Regions from separate parts of the Anaerotruncus sp. AF02-27 genome, predicted to be linked through region 3. Evidence: predicted binding sites of a transcription regulator. Region 3 holds the regulator's gene; each other region holds the start of a gene.

Region 1 (4,895 bases), on a different contig from region 3:
GCAGCACAGGGCGCGCGCCCGCGGCGATTCCGCAGGTTGCCATGCCGACCACGACACGGGTGTTGCCTGTGTCATCCTCCCGGATGCCCATATTGCTTTTCACTTTGTCCCTGAGAGCTTGAAGCTCCGCTAAACTTTTCATAATCTGTTATCCTCCATCCACAAATACGCTTATTGCCTGGTTATCCATTCCCCTGGATTTCCGTCATGTTCTCCCGGATGAACGAACTGATGAATCCCACCACTTCCGGATTGGAAAGCGGCACGCCCGCGAGCACCTGCCGGAACTCCCGTGTATCCGCCGCAAATGCCTGTTCCCCGCGGCGGTAGGTATAGACGAAATCAATATCCGGATTGCACTGAACCAGCGAGCTGATTGTCCCCGCCATGTCCCCCAAGGGCATCCGGTCGATGTGGGTCAGCCCAAATGTGGCTGTTACCGTCGTCCCCACATTCACTTTGGAGTCGATTGCAAGCGTCCCGCCCGTCATCTCCGCCGCCATTTTGAGAAACGGCACGCCCAGCCCGACCTTTCTGGTCGTGCGGGTGGTAAAAAACGGGTCGATCACTTTATGTACCTGTTCGGCGCTCATCCCACAGCCGTTGTCCGCGATCGTGATGGTGAGAAGGTCTTTCCCTGGCTGTTCATCCACCGTGATTTCAATGAGATCCGCCTTTGCGCGCACCGAATTCTGCGCGATATCCAGCACATTCAGCGACAGTTCCTGCATCACGCTCAGGCGCCGTATTTCGCCAGGATCGAATCGATCTCATCAACCGTCAGCCGGCCATAGACCTCATCGTCGATCATCATGACCGGAGCAAGCCCGCATGCGCCGACACAGCGGCAGGCGTCCAAACTGAATTTTCCGTCCGGAGTGCATCCGCCGCTCGAAATCCCGAGCTTCTCTGAGAGCTTGTTGAAGATATCGCCCGCGCCCTTGACATAGCAGGCCGTTCCCAGGCAGACCGAAATCTTGTGCTCGCCCTTCGGGTTGAGGGTGAACTGCGCGTAGAATGTGGCCACGCCGTAGATCTCTTCCAGCGGAATGTCCATGCCTTCGGAAATCATCTTCTGCACTTCGATCGGCAGATAGCCATAGATCTCCTGCGCACCCTGCATCACCGGCATGAGCGCTCCCTTTTCTCCCCTGTGCTGTGCCATGAGCGCCTTGAGCTTCTCTTCCTGTTCCGGCGTCCCTTTGAAAGGTACGACCGTTTTGGTGTTCGCCATCTAGTCTTTACCTCCTTGAATAATTGGCGGTGCGCGCACCGGATATCATATAAAAACTCCTCCGGAAACCGCGGCCGGGAATTGGCCGAATCACAGGTGTCCGCGGGAACGACATCAGGATATCCATACAGGCAAACATTGCCTACGCGCACGCATCCAGCTTAATTGTTACAATTATAACAGATATTGATATGGCCGTCCAGATCTTTTACATGTTTTTCTGTTGGAAAAATACAAAATATTTGTGGTGTTTTTTCTTTATTCGGCGTTAATGCCAAAATATTTTTGAGCAGCCATGTATATTTTTTATTGCTCCGCAATCCAAAATGGCCGTGCGGCTCTGCCGCGGCCGTTTTGATTTTCATGCGCCGGCTTTTTCACCCGCTTTCCCACAAAATACATCGTGGGCGCGTGCAGATTATACAGCTTTTGAAAACCCGATTGGTGCCGTTTATCCATTGCACAAAATTAAACAAAATGTTATAATGCAGGGGTAAATATTTGTCGGAAAGGACAAACAGCCAGCCCCATGCAACATCTTGAAAGGAGTATCCTCTATGACAGTTCAGGATATCAAGGAAATTTTAAAGGCGGACGTCCTCTGTGAGGGCGACGGCCTCGGCGCCGAAGTGCACACCGCCTGCGGCAGCGATATGATGAGCGACGTACTGGCTTTTGTCAAGGACCAGAGCGTGCTGCTCACCGGGCTTGTGAATTCCCAGGTGGTGCGCACCGCCGAAATGATGGACATGGTCTGCATCGTCTTTGTGCGCGGAAAGCAGCCCGACCAGGCGATCATCGACCTCGCGCAGGAACGCGGTATCGCGGTGATGACCACCCCATACCGGATGTTCGCGGCCTGCGGGCTGCTTTACAGCAATGGATTGAGAGGCGGTTGTGAAAGCGATGTCTGAGGTAATCAAGCTCGAATACGACGTGCCCGGCGATGACTTCACCCGTGCGGGCGAGGCCTCCAGCGACGTCAAGGCGGTGCTCAAAAAGCTGGGCCTGCATTCGAACGTGGTGCGCAAGGTAGCCATTGCGATGTATGAAGGGGAAATCAACATGGTCATCCATGGCGGCGGCGGGCATATCACGGTGGAGATTTCCCCCGAATGCATCACCATGTCTCTGGTCGACCACGGCCCCGGCATCAAGGACATCAGCCTTGCCATGCAGGAAGGCTGGTCCACCGCGCCCGAAAGCGTGCGCAACCTTGGGTTCGGCGCAGGCATGGGGCTGCCCAATATGAAAAAATACAGCGATGAGATGGAGATACAAAGCGTAGTGGGAGAAGGCACCACCGTGGACATGAAGGTTCACGTGGCCTAGACCCCGGCGCCATCCCAACGCTCCTGTGAAGGAGATTGCGATGAACAAGGCAAATTTTTTCCATTCGGTGACGCTCGACCGTGACAAATGCCACGGCTGCATCAACTGTGTCAAACGCTGCCCGACCGAAGCGATCCGGGTGCGGGAAGGTAAGGCGCGCATCATCAAGGAGCGCTGCATCGACTGCGGCGAGTGCATCCGCGTCTGCCCGCACCACGCGAAACAGGCCATCTTTGACCCGCTTTCGGTCATGGATACCTATAAATACAAGGTGGCGCTCCCCGCGCCCGCCCTCTATGGGCAGTTCAACAACCTTGACGACATCGACATCATCCTCGGCGCTTTGCAGATGATGGGGTTCGACGAGGTGTTTGAGGTCGCGCGGGCGGCCGAGCTCGTTTCGGACGCAACCCGCAAATATATGGCCCGGCCCGATGTCAAGCGGCCGGTCATTTCCTCCGCCTGTCCGGCCGTCCTGCGGCTCATCCGGGTGCGCTTCCCGGAACTCATTGACAACGTCCTGCCGCTGCACGCGCCCATCGAGGTTGCCGCGCGGCTCGCGCGCAAAGCGGCGATGGAAAAGACCGGCTTCGCGCCGGAGGAGATCGGCGTCATCTTCATCAGCCCCTGCCCGGCCAAGGTGACGGCTGTCAAGATGCCGCTCGGAGCGGAAAAAAGCGCGGTCGACGCGGTGATCGCCATCCGCGAGGTCTACCCGAAGCTCATCTCGCTGATGAAAAACGTCCCGCAGACGGTCGATCTGACCCAGGCTGGCCGGATGGGCATCGGCTGGGGCAGCAGCGGGGGAGAGGCGGCAGCCGCTCTCAAGGAGCGGTATCTGGCCGCCGACGGGATCGAAAACGTCATCCGCGTCCTCGAGGATCTCGAGGACGAGAAGTTCTACGACCTCGATTTCGTCGAGCTCAACGCCTGTTCCGGCGGCTGCGTCGGCGGCGTGCTGACAGTCGAGAACCCGTATGTCGCCAAAGCCAAGCTCAAACGTATCCGCAAATACCGTCCGGTTTCCTGCAACCATCTGCCGGACGACGAAATCTCCCCTTATCAGTGGGACGCGCCGGTCGAATACGAGCCGGTGCTCGAGCTCGATGAGAACTTCAAGGTCGCGATGGAAAAGATGAACAAGATGCGCGAGATCGAAGGCCGGCTCTACGGCATGGACTGCGGCTCTTGCGGCGCGCCGTCCTGCAAGGCGCTGGCCGAGGATATCGTGCGCGGGTTTTCCACTGAGGAGGCCTGCATCTTCAAGCTGCGCGACGAAATGCGTGCCATGGCGGAGGGCCTCTCCCGGCTCTCGAAATTCATGCCGCGTCCCTCCGAGGCGGTGGATGACGAACAGAACGACAAATGAGGTGATCGGATGACGGTACAACAGGCGGCGCAGAAGCTGGGGCTTTCGGTCCTGTCCGGAGGCGAGGCGCTCGGACGGGAAATCGAATGCGTCTACTGCTGCGATTTATTGAGTTTTGTGATGGGACGCGCCCCGGCGGACAGCGCTTGGGTGACGGTGATGGGGAATGTCAACGCGATGGCTGTGGCGCTTTTGGCCGATGTGGCCTGTGTGGTGCTGGCCGAAGGCGCGCAGTTCGACGACGAAGCGAAACAGAAAGCCGAACAGAACGACATCGCGGTGCTTGCCTCACCGCGGCCGGTTTACGATACGGCAAGGGAGATCGACCGGGAGCTCCATCCGTGAAGCCGGTTTTCTACGATCTGCACATCCATTCCTGTCTGTCGCCCTGCGGCGACAACGACATGACCCCCAACAACATCCTGAACATGTCGCTTTTGAAGGAACTGGACCTGATCGCGCTGACCGACCACAACTCCTGCAAAAACTGCCCGGCGATCCTGAAGGCTGCCGAGGGCAGCGGCCTTCAGGTGCTGCCCGGCATGGAGCTGACCACAGCGGAGGAAATCCATGTGGTCTGTCTGTTTCCCACGCTCGAAAACGCCATGGCGTTCGATTCCTATGTGTACGAACGGCTCGCGGACATCGACAATGAGCCGTCCATTTTCGGCGACCAGTTCATCCTGGATGAAAACGATGCGGTCGCGGGCAGTGTAAAAAAGCTCCTGGTCAATGCGACCACGATCGAAATTTCCGACGTGCCCGCGCTGGTGCAGTCCTACGGCGGGCTTTGTTACCCGGCGCATGTCGACCGCAATTCCTACAGCGTGCTCTCGAACCTGGGTTTCATCCCGCCGGAATGCGGCTTTCGCACGCTTGAGGTTGCCAAGCCGGACATTTTTTTCGGGGACGGCGCACATGCCGATCTCAAGGAAGGGTATTATATTGTCACAAGCTCTG
Region 2 (4,895 bases), on a different contig from region 3:
AACTACGTGGTCCGAAGCATGGGGAAAACCGCTGTGACAATGCCGATCCCCTCCAACTGCGTCTACATAGCCATCCCGGTTTCAGCAGTTGTCATGATATTTTATACAGTGGAACAGGCCGTCTTGGAACTGAACCGTAATCGAAAGGAGGCAGCTTCGTGAGTCCATTGCCCATTCTTATTCTGATCGTGGGTATGATCCTGCTGATGCTGCTGGGTCTGCCGCTTGCTTTTTCCATTCTGGCAATTTCCACGGCGGTGCTTGTTGGATTCACGGATCTGCCGTTTTGGCAGATCGTCCAACGTTTCTTTGCCGGAATTGACAGCTTTGTCCTGACAGCAATCCCATTTTTCCTGCTGGCGGGAAATCTGATGAATTCAGGGAAAATTACGGATAAGCTGATAGACCTTTCTTCCGCAGCGGTGGGACATATCCGTGGCGGACTGGCCCATATTAATGTCCTTGTCAGCTTGTTGTTTGGTCACCTGTCGGGCTCGGCGGTCGCGGATACTTCGGGCATTGGAACCATCCTGATCCCGGCAATGATCCGCAAAGGGTATACCAAATCGTTCACGGTCGCGGTCACTGCAACCTCATCCGTATTGGGTCAGATCATTCCGCCTAGCCTGATTATGATTATCTATTCCGCCACAGCCGGTGCAAGCGTTCAAGCGCTGTTCGTGGCTGGGATGGTTCCAGGCCTGATGCTGGCGCTCACGATGATGGTGGTTTCTCTGGGATATGCCATCAAATTCCATTATCCGAAAGAGGCGAAGTGCACCTTCCGAGAGTTCCTGATCACATTTCGGAAGGCCGCTTTGGTGCTTGTCATGCCGCTTATTATCATCGGCGGCGTGCTCACCGGTGTTTGTACTGCCACCGAAAGTGCGGTGCTGGCTGTTGTTTACAGTCTGATCATCACAATTTTTGTTGATAAGACCCTGACGCCCAAGGATTTGCTCCCCATCTTTGTGAAGTCTGCGAAGGGGGCGGCGACGAGTCTTTTCTGTATTGGAGCGGCGAGTGTCTTCGGTTACCTGCTGGCTTATTTCCGTACAAATGAATATGTCATGCAGCTGATGACCGATCTTAATCTGTCGAAGGCAGGATTCATGCTGTTCACTATCATCCTGTTTTTTGTTCTTGGTGCATTTATGGATGCGACCCCGGCGATCTGCATCTTTGTTCCGATTGTCGTTCCGGCCGGCTTGGCCCTTGGGCTGCATCCGGTGCATCTGGGCATGATCATTTGCTTGGTTCTGTCCTTTGGCCTCGTGACGCCACCGTACGGGTTGTGCCTGTTGCTGGCCTGCCAAATTGCAAAGATCGAACCGCAAAAGACCTTCCGGGATTTGTTTGTTATGCTTGGCGCGGTGGTCATAACGCTTCTGATCATCATCTTCTTCCCGGATTTCATCTTGGCCCTGCCGCGGCTGGTCGTTCCCAAATACATGTAGGATAGCCAGGAAATCTCTGACTTTGATTAAACAGAGGAGCCGCCTCCAAACTGGGGGCGGCTCCTCTGTACTTTGAAAGCTGTTCCGGAAAATTGGATAGGCCCGAATGAGAAAATCTGCTGGCGGTAGCCTGACAGCGGGGCTCTGCATCGTCGGGGCGGCTGCCGGTACTTATGCAGGGGGACTTGCGCGCAGCACCTGCGATTTGACGGAGTGAAACCGTATCAGTTAAAAGGGAGTTGTAAAACCCTCCGGCAGTCTGTTACAATGGAGGTGACCAAATTGAGAGGAAGGATGCGTATGCTGAAACCGGAGACCCGGCAGGAAAACACAAAATACCGCCTTGCCGAGGCGATCAAAGCCTGTATGAAGAACACGCCGGTGGACCGTATCACCGTCCAGCAGATTGTGGATGCCTGTGGGGTGACCCGCCAGACGTTTTACCGCAATTTTCTGGATAAGTACGACCTCATCAACTGGTATTTTGATAAGCTGCTGCTCGAATCCTTTGCACATATGGGCAGCGGCCGGACGGTGCTGGAAGGACTCGAACGCAAGTTCGAATACATCCGGGAGGAGAGGGTCTTTTTTACCGGGGCGTTTAGTTCGGACGATCAGAACTCCCTCAAGGAACATGATTTTGCACTGATCCTGGAGTTTTATACCCAGCAGATCAGACAGAAGACCGGACAGTTTCCGGATGAGGAGATCCGCTTTCTGCTGGAGATGTACTGCCGCGGCTCCATTTACATGACGGTGAAATGGGTGCTTGGCGGGATGCCAGAGCCGCCGGAAAAGATGGCAAAAAGTCTCGTGGATGCGATGCCGGCAAAGCTGGCCGACCTGTTTATCCATTTGGGCCTTTTGCCTAAATCGCATACATAATACCTTGTTTTTCGTGCGGATTAAAAAAATTTTTGTGGGATGTTACATCTTTGACAGATTGTAACTTTACTTTTCTCCGGATTCTGGTTTACAATAATGATAATAAATTGTCAAACTTGACCGCAGCCAGTATTTCAGAAAAAGGAGAAGATTATTTATGGCGAACAGAATTATGCTCAATCAGACTTCCTATCACGGCTCCGGCGCGATTCAGGAAATCGCCAATGAAGCCAAGGCGCACGGCTTCAAAAAAGCATTCGTGTGTTCCGACCCCGATCTGATCAAATTTAAGGTGGCCTCCAAGGTGACCGATATTCTGGACAAGGAAGGCCTCGCTTACGAGGTGTATTCGGATATTAAAGCCAATCCGACCATCCAGAATGTCCAGAACGGTGTGCAGGCGTTCAAGGCGTCAGGCGCGGACTATATCGTTGCCATTGGCGGCGGTTCCTCGATGGATACCGCCAAGGCGATCGGTATCATCATTGCAAACCCGGAATTTGAGGATGTGCGCAGCCTGGAAGGCGTCGCGCCGACCAAAAAGCCCTGTGTCCCGATCATTGCCGTTCCCACCACCGCCGGCACCGCCGCTGAGGTCACCATCAACTATGTTATCACCGACGTGGAGAGAAAACGTAAATTTGTCTGTGTCGATCCGCACGACATGCCGATCATCGCGGTTGTCGATCCGGATATGATGGCTTCGATGCCGAAGGGTCTGACCGCCTCCACCGGTATGGATGCGCTGACTCATGCGATTGAAGGCTACACCACCAAGGCTGCTTGGGAAATGACCGATATGTTCCACATCAAGGCGATCGAGATCATTGCAAAATCGCTGCGCGGCGCGGTCGCAAACACAAAGGAAGGCCGTGACGGAATGGCGCTTGGCCAGTATATTGCCGGTATGGGCTTCTCGAATGTTGGCCTTGGCATTGCGCATTCGATGGCGCACACCCTCGGCGCGGTTTATGACACCCCGCACGGTGTTGCCTGCGCGATGATGCTCCCGATCGTCATGGAGTACAATGCCGAGTGCACTGGCGAAAAATATCGTGAAATTGCGCGCGTAATGGGTGTGGAAGGCGTGGACGGGATGTCTCAGTCCGAATACCGGAAGGCCGCTGTGGATGCTGTCAAGAAACTTTCCGCTGACGTTGGGATTCCGGCCAAGCTGGAAGCGCTCAAGGAAGAGGATCTGCAGTTCCTTGCGGAATCCGCGTTTGCCGATGCCTGCTGCCCGGGGAATCCGAAGGATACCAATGTGGAAGACCTGAAAGCACTGTTCCGCAAACTGATGTAAGCTTTTCAAATAGAAGATTTTCGAAATCGCAATTCCGGCCCGCCGAGATCGGCTGGCCAGTAATATATCCGCGCCAAAACAGGACAGACAGCCAGATTCATGGCTGTCTGTCCTGTTTTTTCAGTATTTCTTCTGTTCGAGCGCGCGCTCAATCGCACGGAAGTTGGTGACCGAGGAATCCTTCTTTTTCAGCGCGATCATCGTATGCAGGGTATCGATAATTGCCATCTGCGCAATACGCGAAGAAAGCGCAAAAATCCGGTAGCGGGTTTCGTTCGATGCGGTGCAGAGCCGGATATCAGCGATGTCGTAAAGCGGAGACCGCCCAATATTGGTCAGCGAGATGATCGAAGCCCCTTTGCTTTTGGCGAGCGCCGAGGCGTCGACAATATCTTTTGAGCTCCCAGAATGGCTGATTGCAAAGACGGTGTCGCCTTTTTGGAGGTTGGTGGCCACGATGCTCTGGATGTGGGTGTCGGTGTAGGCGGTCGCGTCAACTGCGACGCGCAGCAGCTTATGCTGTAAGTCGAGCGCAATGGAATGGGAATTTCCTAAACCAAAAATGGCCACCCGGTTGGATGCGATGATCCGGTCAGCGGCTGCGTCGAGATCCTTTCCGCGCAGCACGTCATGAGTATAGCGGATGGTGTGGATGGTGGACTGAAAAACCTTATCCATAATGGTGTCAGGGGGATCTCCCTCGGAAATTTCCTCGTGGATATTCTGCAGCGGTGTGACGATCGCTTGGGCAAGGGTGAGCTTGAGCTCCTGATAGCCGCTCATCCCAAGTTTGCGGCAGGTGCGAATCACCGTTGCGTCGCTCGCGTTGCTGCGCTCGGCAAGGCCGGCTACCGAAAGGTAGATCACCTCCTCGGGATGTTCAAGGATATAGTTGGCCACCTGTTCCTCTGTTTTGCTCAGGGAGCTGCGCAGGGCGCGCACTTTCATCAGAAGGGCGGATGATTCATTTTTTTCTGACATAGCAAAGGTCCTTTCAGAAGCCGTTTAGCGGCTGAGTGATGAAATGAAACTTCAAATGTAGCAAAACTTCATAATTATTATACCGGATAAAATGAAAAAAAACAACACTATTCTTTATCGTAAAATAAAATATGATTAATTTGAACAATATCTATAATTTTGTAGTAATATTCCACAATTATAACAAATAAAATTTAACTACTCCAAAAAATAAAATGTATTGAAGTTTTACTTCGCGGATGATACAATGAAATCAGCCGGAAAGTAAC
Region 3 (4,895 bases):
GTTCATTTCGGCGTGTACCGAGCGGCAGAGTTCATATCGTTCGCCGCGCGGGACGTTGAGCTTGGAGCGGGTGCAGTAGCCCAAATCGGAACAGTTTTCCCGCCCGCGCGGCGCGCCGACATAGCCGGTCGAAACGATCTGGTCGTTTTTCACGATGATCGCGCCGAAGTTGCGCCGCAGGCAGGTGCCGCGCGAGGCGACCGTCTCGGCAATATCCAAATAATAGTTTATTTTATCGCGTCTTGCCATCTATCTTCACTTCCTTTATAATGATGAAAGGTATGGAGCTGGTCATTGATTTTATTCTACTATACCGCGGCGGCCTGTGCAAGCTCCTTTTTTATTTCCTGCAAAACCAAATCCAGTTCCTGGAGGATTTTATGGACAACCTTTCCAATATTGGCGTGATACGAGACGTATTGTCGCGCCACGGTTTTACATTCAGTAAAGCGCTCGGGCAGAATTTCCTTGTCAACCCGACCGTCTGCCCGCGCATGGCCGAGCTTGGCGGCGCGAAAGCAGGCGTCGGAGTCATTGAAATCGGAGCGGGCGTCGGTGTGCTGACCGCCGAGCTTGCCATACGCGCGGACAAAGTCGTCTGTATCGAAATTGATGCCCGGCTGCTGCCGGTGCTCGCGGAAACGCTCGCGGGCTACCAAAACGTCGAGATCGTGAATGCGGATGTGATGCGGGTCGACCTGCACGCGCTCATCGCGGAAAAGTTTTCCGGCATGGAGGTGGTTGTCTGCGCGAATCTGCCGTACTACATCACCTCGCCGATCATTATGAGCCTGCTCGAGCAGCGCCTGCCGGTCAAATCGATCACCGTGATGGTGCAGAAGGAGGCCGCGCAGCGGCTCTGCGCCGAACCCGCCACCCGCGAGGTTGGCGCGGTCACAATCGCTGTGCGGTACTACAGCGTCCCGAAGGTGCTCTTTCAGGTGTCACGCGGGTCGTTTATGCCGTCGCCCGACGTGGACAGTACGGTCATCCGGCTGGATATCCGGGAGCGGCCGCAATACGACGTGGGGGATGAAAAGGCTTTCTTCGCGGTGGTGAAGGCGGCTTTTTCCCAACGCCGAAAAACGATCCTGAACTGTCTGGCAAGCGGGCTTTCGCTTGCGAAGCCGGACACCGCCGCGCTGCTCGAAACAGCGGGGGTGCCGGGCACGGCACGCGCCGAGCAGCTCACGATGGAACAGTTCGCGGCGCTTTCCCGCGCCGCAAAGGAGATGAAACGATGAAACTGACAAAACGCAGGATCCTGTCCATTGTGATCGCGGCTGTTACCCTCATCGCGACCGGGGCGTATTACACAATGGTTTACCACTATACGGCGAAACCGGAATCGCTGACCGAGGCGCTCACGGAATATACCGGCATGCCGGTGGAGATAGCCGGGACCGAGGAGGCCGGCAACCGGCTGTTCGTGCTCTTCAAGGACCCGGGCGGCGGCCCGATGATGGGCTACGCGCTTTTCGACCGGGGGATGAACACCCTTTACCGGCCGGTCAGCGCCGGCTACGGCAATTCGATCGGCGTGGAGGTCTATCCCTTCACCGCTTCGGGCAAACGGAAGGTCGCGGTCTGCGGCGCGAACGCCGACCCGCGCGCGGTGGCCTACGAGGTCATTACGGTGGACGAGGAACCGCCGCAGGTGGTGTTTTCCGGAGAGATTGCCGAACGGGATTTCGTCGATATTTATGAGCACCCGAAAACGGAGGGGCTCTGGCGCGGCCTACGGCTTCTTGACGCGGATGGGAACGACCTCGCTCCCGAACTGTACGCGTCAGGGGTGGCGGACGGGCCGGGCACCGGGATTGGGACAGCCGAGCTTTTCATGACAGATATTTTTTGCATCCTCATCCTGTTGGTTGGATTCGTTGTGGCAAAATATTTCTGGGACGAAAAACAATTGCCGGAGGACAAAAAGGAATAGAGAAACGGCCCCGCTTCTCAGAAGCGGGGCCGTTTGGGTTTGAAATCAGGATTTCTCGTCGGCATAAAACTGGTTCATCCGGTAGCAAAGGGTCATAAGGCTGTCCCCAAGATGCACGTTTTCGACCACGACGTTCTCGAAATTAAGCAGCAGATCGTAGTGGGAGAAGTTCCAGAAGCAGTTGATGCCGAGGTTTTTGAGCCGCTCGGCCGTTTCATAAGCCACCTCGCGCGGGATGCAGAGGATCGCGGCGCGGGGATGATTTTCCCGGCAGAAGTCTTCGAGTTCGGTGGTGTCCCGCACGGTATGTTCCCGGATCTTCTGCCCGATGACCGTGGGGGAGTTGTCGAAAATCCCCACGAGCTTAAAACCGCTGGTGTCGAAGTTCATATGCTTTGCAAGCGTGCGGCCGAGATTTCCCGCGCCGATCAGGATGATGTCGGCCTGTTTATTGAGGCCGAGGATGTTTCCGATTTCCTTATAAAGCGCGGCGACGTTGTAACCGTAACCCTGCTGGCCGAATCCGCCGAAGCAGTTGAGATCCTGTCGGATCTGGGAGGCGGTGAGCTGCATGAGCTGTGCAAGCTCCCGCGAAGAGATACGGGTGACATCCTTTTTCAGAAGGTCGCCCAAAAAGCGATAGTAGCGCGGCAGACGCCGGATAACCGACAGTGAAACGCCCTCATGCTTTGGCATAGACACAAACACCCTTCCTGTGTAGATTTCCTTGTGTGCCGGGCGGATCAGAGGCTCGCTACGGTATCCATGACATAATTGCCGAATTCCTCGCAGGTGCAGCCGGTGTCGCGGCCGGTGATGGTGAGCTTTTTCTCCTCGTACATGCAGACGTCCAGCGCACGGTCGAGCTTATCCGCCTGCGCCTGGAAGCCGATGTGGCTCAGCAGCAGCACCGCTGCGCGCAGCATCGAGCAGGGATCGGCATATTTGCCGCGGCCTTCCTTGATCATACGCGGCGCGGAGCCGTGGATCGCCTCAAACATCGCGTAGCGTTTGCCGATGTTGGCGCTGCCCGCGGTACCGACGCCGCCCTGGAACTCGGCGGCTTCATCGGTGATGATGTCGCCGTAGAGGTTCGGAAGTACAAATACCTTGAAATCACGGCGGCGCTTCTGGTCAATCAGTTTTGCGGTCATGATGTCAATATACCAGTCGTCGGTGGAGATGTCCGGATACTCCTTGGCGATGTTCTGGCAGAGTTTGAGGAACTTGCCGTCGGTCGTCTTGACGATGTTGGCCTTGGTGACGATTGAAACGCGGTCTTTGTGGTTTTTCTTGGCATAGTCGAAAGCGAGCCGCGCGATGCGTTCGGTGCCTTCGGTGGTGGTGACGACAAAGTCGAACGCGACTTCGTCGTCGACATTCACGCCGCAGGAGCCGAGCGTGTATGCGCCTTCGGTATTCTCACGGAAGAAGGTCCAGTCGATGCCTTCGCTCGGGACTTTGACCGGGCGGACGTTCGCGAACAGGTCAAGCTCCTTGCGCATCGCAACGTTGGCCGATTCGATATTTGGCCAGGGATCGCCCGCTCGCGGGGTGGTGGTGGGGCCTTTGAGGATGACGTGGCATTTTTTGAGTTCCGCGAGCACGTCGTCCGGGATAGCTTTGCCGACGGTGGCGCGGTTTTCGATGGTGAGGCCGTCGATCTGCTTAAATTCCACACGGCCGGCGGCCACTTCATCCGCCAGCAGGTGCTTTAATACGCGGGCGGCTTCATTGGTGATAATGGGGCCGATGCCGTCGCCGCCGCAGACACCGATGACGATCTTATCGAGATGTTCGTAATCCACGAAGTCCTTAGTTGCTTTAATGCGCTCATTGCGCGCAAGCTGGGCCTCTACCAGCGCGGCAAAATGTTCGACAGCCGCTTGTACTTTCTGATCCAATGCAAGTCCTCCTATGATTCATTTCATGATACAGTTACATCACAGTAATAATTATACATTATTTTATATCATTGCGCAGGTCTTGTCAATCTGAAAGCCAGCTGCCCAAAGATGCAGTTTGGAGAAAAAACGGAAGGTTCAGGGCGGCAGGAAACCAGAGTCGGTGCAAAAACGGGCGAGCTCCCGCAGGGTTTTGCGCGCGGCGGCCAGCCTGCGGCTGACCGTGGAGCGGCTGACGCCGAGAATTTTGGCGGCCTCAGGCATCTTGATCCCCTCCAGGTAATAGAGCCGGACGGCTTCCTGCTGGCCTGGCGGCAGAAAGCGGATGGCGTTGGCGGCAAACCGCCGGTAGCGTTCACGCGCGGGCGTGTTGTCACCGTTGCCGCCGTAGGTTTCGGACGCGACCTTGTCCGGGTCGGACAGGTGCGCGTTCCAGGCCCGCTGGGGGAAAAGCGGTTTATCCTGCCGGTATTTACTATGCGTAGTAGTCCTTGAGATAGGCCGTCACCACCTTTAAATCACTCAATTCGGTATAGAGCGCGTCCATCCGGCGCCGCAGAAGGAGTGCTTCCTCACCGTCTGCCGTGCGCAGACGCTTGCGCAGCTCGCATAGGCGCTTCTGCAGCGCTTCGGCAGCAGCGCGGTATTCTGCTGAAAGTGCGGTCAGATCCATGCAATTCCCCTTTCGATTCGCTTGTTTTTCCCCTCTAACCCCAACGTAGCATGGGAAAAAAACGAAGTCAAACGGGGGAATGGTCCTTTCTTGCTTGTCCAAGAAAGGACCCAAAGAAGGACACGCGGGGACACCCCGCGGCCCCGTGCGCGCAATTTTGTTGCCGCTTCCCGGCAAAGATTACGCGCAATCTGCCGCAGGCAAGACGATGTGTGCCGCGTGATAAAAAGCACGCGGGACATATTTTCGCACCCAGTGCGAAAATGCGCTGCGCGCAACAGGGACAAGCCGATCAAAAAAGCCCGCCGGCATTGCCGGCGGGCTTTGGTTCGTATGGGGGTCAGTTTGCTGAAATGGTAAAATCGGCCGTGATTTCGGT
Region 4 (4,895 bases), on a different contig from region 3:
GGTTGGTGATCTGTGAGATGTGTACCAGCCCATCCTGATGCACACCGATATCCACGAACACGCCAAAGTCGATCACATTGCGTACGGTGCCCCTCAGCTCCATTCCGGGTTTCAAGTCCTTGAGATCCATAATGTCGCTGCGCAGCATCGGCTGCGGCAGGTCGTCGCGCAGATCGCGGCCGGGCTTTAAAAGCTCGTTTACGATGTCCCGGAGGGTCGGCACGCCGATTCCGCAGCATTCCGCCACCTTCGCCTCGCCCTGGGCCTTCACCTTGTCCGGCAGATCTGAAATCTTATGCCCCGCCACATCCGCAAGGGTGTAGCCGAAACTCTCCAGCACCGTTTTTGCAGCATCATAGCTTTCCGGATGCACGCCGGTATTATCAAGCACATTTTTCGCGTGCGGGATGCGCAGAAATCCTGCGCACTGCTCATACGCCTTGGGGCCGAGCTTCGGCACCTTTTTGAGCTGTGGCCGGGAGGTAAATTCCCCATTCTCCTCGCGGTAGGCAACAATGTTCTTCGCGACCGCCGCCGAAAGTCCCGAAACATATCCCAATAGTGACGCGGACGCCGTGTTTAGATCCACGCCGACCCGGTTTACGCAGTCTTCCACCACGCCCGCAAGCGTCTCGTCAAGCCGTTTGGGCGGCATGTCGTGCTGGTACTGGCCCACGCCGACCGACTTCGGGTCGATCTTCACAAGCTCTGCCAGCGGGTCCTGCAGCCGCCGCGCGATCGAAACCGCACTGCGCAGTGAAACGTCATAGTCCGGGAATTCGGCCGCCGCAAGCTTCGAGGCCGAATAGACCGACGCGCCGGCCTCGTTGACCATCATGTACTGGAGCCCGCAGTCAAGCTCATGGATCATCTCGGCCGCGAAGATCTCGCTTTCCTTGGAAGCAGTGCCGTTGCCGATCGAAAGCACCTGCACGCCGTGCTTTTTGATCAGCGCGCCAAGGACGCGTTTGGCTTCAACGGTTTTGTTCTGCGGCGGGGTCGGATAGACCACCGTCGTGTCGAGCACCTTGCCGGTCTGGTCAACCACCGCGATCTTACAGCCGGTCCGGTAGGCCGGGTCGATCGCGAGCACTGTCTTTCCCTTGACCGGCGGCTGCATGAGCAGCGCCTTCAGGTTCACGCCGAAGTTTTTGATCGCCTGTTCGTTCGCCATTTCGGTGAGATCGGAACGCACCTCTCGTTCAAGCGAAGGATGGATCAGTCGTTTATAAGCGTCCGCGACCGCTTCCTGCACCAGGCCCGTGGTGATGCTGCCCTTTTTGACAAACAACCCGCCAAGCAGCCCGGCGGCATATCCTCCGTCCACCTCAACGGCGACCTTGAGGAATTCCTCCTTCTCTCCGCGGTTGAGCGCCAAAACCCGATGGCTTGGGACCTTGGCAACCGGTTCCGCGTAGTCATAATAGGTGCTGTAGACGCTCTCCTTGTCCGGATCGGCGGCCACGCTGCGCAGGACGGCATTCTTCTGATAATAAAGACGCAGCCGCTGGCGGCCCTCCGCGCTGTCTGACACCTGTTCCGCAATGATGTCGCAGGCTCCCGCGATGGCGTCCTCCGCCGTCGGGATCTCCTTCTCCGGATCGACGAACGGCGCGGCCAGCGCTTGCGCCGTACCGGAGGTTTTGTCCTGTGCGAGGATCAGTTCCGCCAGTGGTTCCAGCCCGCGTTCCTTCGCAATCGTCGCGCGGGTGCGCCGCTTCTGCTTATAGGGGCGGTAGATGTCCTCCAGGCGGGCGAGCGTCTCGGCCGCGGCAATATCGGCGGCGAGGTCCTCGGTCATCTTGCCTTGTTCCGTGATCGAATCGGTGATCTCCTGTTTTCGTTTTTCAAGCCCGCGCAGATATTCGAGCCGGTCGGAAAGTTCCCGCAGCACCTGATCGTCACAGGAACCGTTTTTTTCCTTTCGGTAACGCGCAATGAACGGGATGGTATTGCCCTCGTCGATGAGCGCGATGATGTTTTCCACCAGGTTTTTTGCAATGTTGAATTCCTTTGAAAGGATCGCGGCAAAGTCCATAAACGGTATTTCTCCTTACTTTCGATGTTTCAGCCAGACAATTACGCCGATCACAGCGGCAATCACAACAAGCGCCACTGTCGGCCAAACGGCTGGATTCGTTTTGGTGGCTGTGGTCACAAAAACGGCCGTCGGGCCGTCCGCGCCGCCGATGACGCCGACCGAGCTCGCCTCCCCGCAGCCGGCAAGCGCCAAAAGCAGCCCGGCAGGGAGCAGCCTTTTTAAAAATTGCATGTTGTTTTTCCCTCTTTCCAATGATACGATAGATATATAGTATATCATTTTCGGCCTGTTCTTTCAAACAGCTCAAATTTCACAAAATCGGCGGAATTTCCCCGTACAGTTTGTTGGCTTCTCCATTGCAATTGGCGGCGCATCTATGTTAAACTATTGTCAATTAAAGATGTCCTACCAATTAAAAAATAAAGGAGCGTTCCAAATGGCCAATATCATCATTTCGCCCGGAAAGTATGTCCAGGGAAAGGGCGAACTCAAAAATCTCAAAACCTATGTCGACGCGCTTGGGAAAAATCCGTTTATCCTTGTCAGCGAATCCGGCATGAAGCGCGTGAAGGCCCCGATTGAAGCGGGTTTCGGCGGCAAAGTCACCTTTGAAAGCTTTCGCGGCGAATGCAGCAAAAACGAAGTCGACCGCCTCATCGGCCTGATGGGGGACTGCGACGTGATCGTCGGCGTGGGCGGCGGCAAAATTCTCGACACCGCCAAGGCAGTCGGCTACTACACCAAAAAACCGGTTGCGATCGTCCCGACCATTGCCTCCACCGACGCGCCATGCAGCGCGCTTTCGGTCCTCTACACCGATGAGGGCGTTTTTGACCAGTACCTCTTCCTGCCGCAGAACCCGAACCTCGTGCTCATTGACACCGACATCGTGAGCGCCGCGCCGGCACGCCTTTTGGTGAGCGGCATGGGCGATGCGCTCGCCACCTATTTTGAGGCGCGCGCCACCAGAGCCTCAAATGGTTCCACCTGCGCGGGCGGCAAGGTCACCAAGGCAGCGATTGCATTGGCGCGGCTCTGCTATGAAACGCTGATCGAAGAGGGCTTGCAGGCCAAGCTCGCGGTGGAGCAGAAGGTCTGCACCAAAGCGGTCGAAGATGTGATCGAAGCAAACACCTATCTGAGCGGAATCGGTTTCGAGAGCGGCGGCCTGGCGGGCGCACATGCCATCCACAACGGGTTCACCGTCCTGCCCCAGTGCCACAGCTACTATCACGGCGAAAAAGTTGCGTTCGGCACACTGGTACAGCTCGTGCTTGAAAATGCGCCGTCCGAGGAGCTGGAGGAGGTCATCGGATTCTGCATGGACGTCGGTCTGCCGACCACCCTTGCCGATATCGGCGTCTCCGATCCGGTCGCGGCCGACCTGATGGCGGTTGCAAACGCGGCCTGCGCCGAAGGGGAATCGATCTACAACATGCCGCTGGAAGTCACACCCGAAAAGGTCTATGCCGCCATCCTCGGCGCGGACGCCATCGGCCGGTACTTCAAAGCGGAATAAACGGTTTTCCATCGGGAGGGAGCGGAATGGTTGAAATTTTACCGGCAGCGTCCAGTCAGCTCGAAGAGATCTATCTTCTGATCTGCGAACTGGAGGGCACCCCAGTCAGCCGGAAAGGCTTTTCGGCGTGTTACCGGCAGAACCTTGAAAACCCGCAGGTTCATTATTTCGTCGCCCAGGAGGGCGGCAGGGTGCTCGGCTTTATAAGCCTGCATATCCAGCAGCTTCTGCACCATGCCGCCAAAGTCGCGGAAATCCAGGAGCTGGTGGTGTGCGGGCAGCTGCGTGGACAGGGCATCGGCAAACTTCTGTTTGCCGCCGCAAAAGAGGCCGCTGTGCGGGAAGGCTGCCTGCAGCTGGAGGTCTGCTGCAACAGATCTCGCGTCATGAGCCACACATTCTATCTCCGTCAGGGGATGACCAACCGGCATTTTAAATTCTGTCTCCCGCTGCGGGAGACAAAAGGCTGAATGAAACCCCGGCCGGCGTTTTTACGCCGGCCGGGGTTCTTTTATTCTTCCTGTTTCGGATCTTTATACTTTGTGACCTCCACGCAGTTGAGCATGAAATGCTCCCCAGCGCCCGGCCATTTGATCCGGGTCGCAGTGGTTTTGATCCACACATTGAGACGTTCGTTATAGATGTCCTCGGTACTGGACTCATTCTTCCCCCCAATACCGCTCATCGGGCACTCCCGGCACGGACTCGAAAATCCCCGAAAGGTTTCGTAGCATGGCCTGCCGGACATGGCGTCCGGAAATATCCGGAGAAGCCGCCTGTTGCAGTAAACCAGCCGGTGGGTGTTCTGTTCCACCACATAGACCGCGTTTGGCATCTTATCCAGAAGAGTCTGCAGGGTTTCGATCAGCCGCAGGCGTTCCGCTTCATTGCGCTGGTTGAGCAGGAAGGTGCTGATAATCTCCCCCGCGCTCAGCAGCGTGGAGCGCTCCTCCTCACTGAAGGCACGCTGGCAGCGGTCCTCATCCACCCCGAGGAAGCCGCGGAATCTCCCGCCGGAAACCATCGCGCACTGGATCAGTGAACAGGACCCCACCCGGCGGACAATCGCCTCCAGCGCTGGATCTGCTCCGGAGATATCCTCCAGGAGGAAAACCCCGTCCTCATCGAAGCGCTCCCAGTATTTTCCCAGGCTGATCCCCTGCATCCAGCCCTTCGCGGACGGAAAGCCTTGATCACACCATTCGAAGGTCATCGAGAAGGCGTCGTTTTCCGCATCGTATTCGACAATATAGGACCGGCGGGTATTATAATGCTTACAGAGCAGCTCCAGCACTGCATTGACCGAAAGATCGAGATCCCTGGCATTATAAAGGA

Evidence for each region. The regulator Rex, encoded in region 3, represses fermentation and respiration genes when NADH is low (regulators of the CRP and FNR family bind a similar motif). The targets are predictions, from matches to a motif close to ATTGTTAANNNNTTAACAAT.
Region 1: a site for Rex is predicted at 1,399-1,418, ahead of DWV16_RS07600 (NAD(P)H-dependent oxidoreductase subunit E). Genes of this name have one in related genera too.
Region 2: a site for Rex is predicted at 2,438-2,457, ahead of fucO (lactaldehyde reductase). Genes of this name have one in related genera too.
Region 4: a site for Rex is predicted at 2,417-2,436, ahead of DWV16_RS04815 (glycerol dehydrogenase). Genes of this name have one in related genera too.

The regions. Positions count from the first base shown of each region.
Region 1 covers NZ_QSBX01000007.1:47,219-52,113, forward strand. The annotation lists gene DWV16_RS07590 (ferredoxin) at 1-142, opposite strand, end outside; gene DWV16_RS07595 (ATP-binding protein) at 183-734, opposite strand; gene DWV16_RS07600 (NAD(P)H-dependent oxidoreductase subunit E) at 737-1,234, opposite strand; gene DWV16_RS07610 (DRTGG domain-containing protein) at 1,792-2,148, shown strand; gene DWV16_RS07615 (ATP-binding protein) at 2,141-2,566, shown strand; gene DWV16_RS07620 ([Fe-Fe] hydrogenase large subunit C-terminal domain-containing protein) at 2,607-3,935, shown strand; gene DWV16_RS07625 (DRTGG domain-containing protein) at 3,945-4,280, shown strand; gene DWV16_RS07630 (PHP domain-containing protein) at 4,277-4,895, shown strand, end outside.
Region 2 covers NZ_QSBX01000006.1:70,239-75,133, forward strand. The annotation lists gene DWV16_RS06995 (TRAP transporter small permease) at 1-162, shown strand, start outside; gene DWV16_RS07000 (TRAP transporter large permease) at 195-1,457, shown strand; gene DWV16_RS07005 (TetR/AcrR family transcriptional regulator C-terminal domain-containing protein) at 1,758-2,342, shown strand; gene fucO (lactaldehyde reductase) at 2,500-3,645, shown strand; gene DWV16_RS07015 (MurR/RpiR family transcriptional regulator) at 3,766-4,626, opposite strand.
Region 3 covers NZ_QSBX01000020.1:38,460-43,354, reverse strand. The annotation lists gene DWV16_RS13890 (dCMP deaminase family protein) at 1-249, opposite strand, end outside; gene rsmA (16S rRNA (adenine(1518)-N(6)/adenine(1519)-N(6))-dimethyltransferase RsmA) at 381-1,244, shown strand; gene DWV16_RS13880 (hypothetical protein) at 1,241-1,939, shown strand; gene DWV16_RS13875 (redox-sensing transcriptional repressor Rex) at 1,985-2,635, opposite strand; gene DWV16_RS13870 (isocitrate/isopropylmalate family dehydrogenase) at 2,683-3,843, opposite strand; gene DWV16_RS19775 (RNA polymerase sigma factor) at 3,982-4,266, opposite strand; gene DWV16_RS13860 (hypothetical protein) at 4,319-4,516, opposite strand; gene DWV16_RS13855 (hypothetical protein) at 4,857-4,895, opposite strand, start outside.
Region 4 covers NZ_QSBX01000003.1:207,252-212,146, reverse strand. The annotation lists gene DWV16_RS04825 (Tex family protein) at 1-2,038, opposite strand, end outside; gene DWV16_RS18970 (hypothetical protein) at 2,054-2,272, opposite strand; gene DWV16_RS04815 (glycerol dehydrogenase) at 2,478-3,560, shown strand; gene DWV16_RS04810 (GNAT family N-acetyltransferase) at 3,587-4,030, shown strand; gene DWV16_RS04805 (diguanylate cyclase domain-containing protein) at 4,072-4,895, opposite strand, start outside.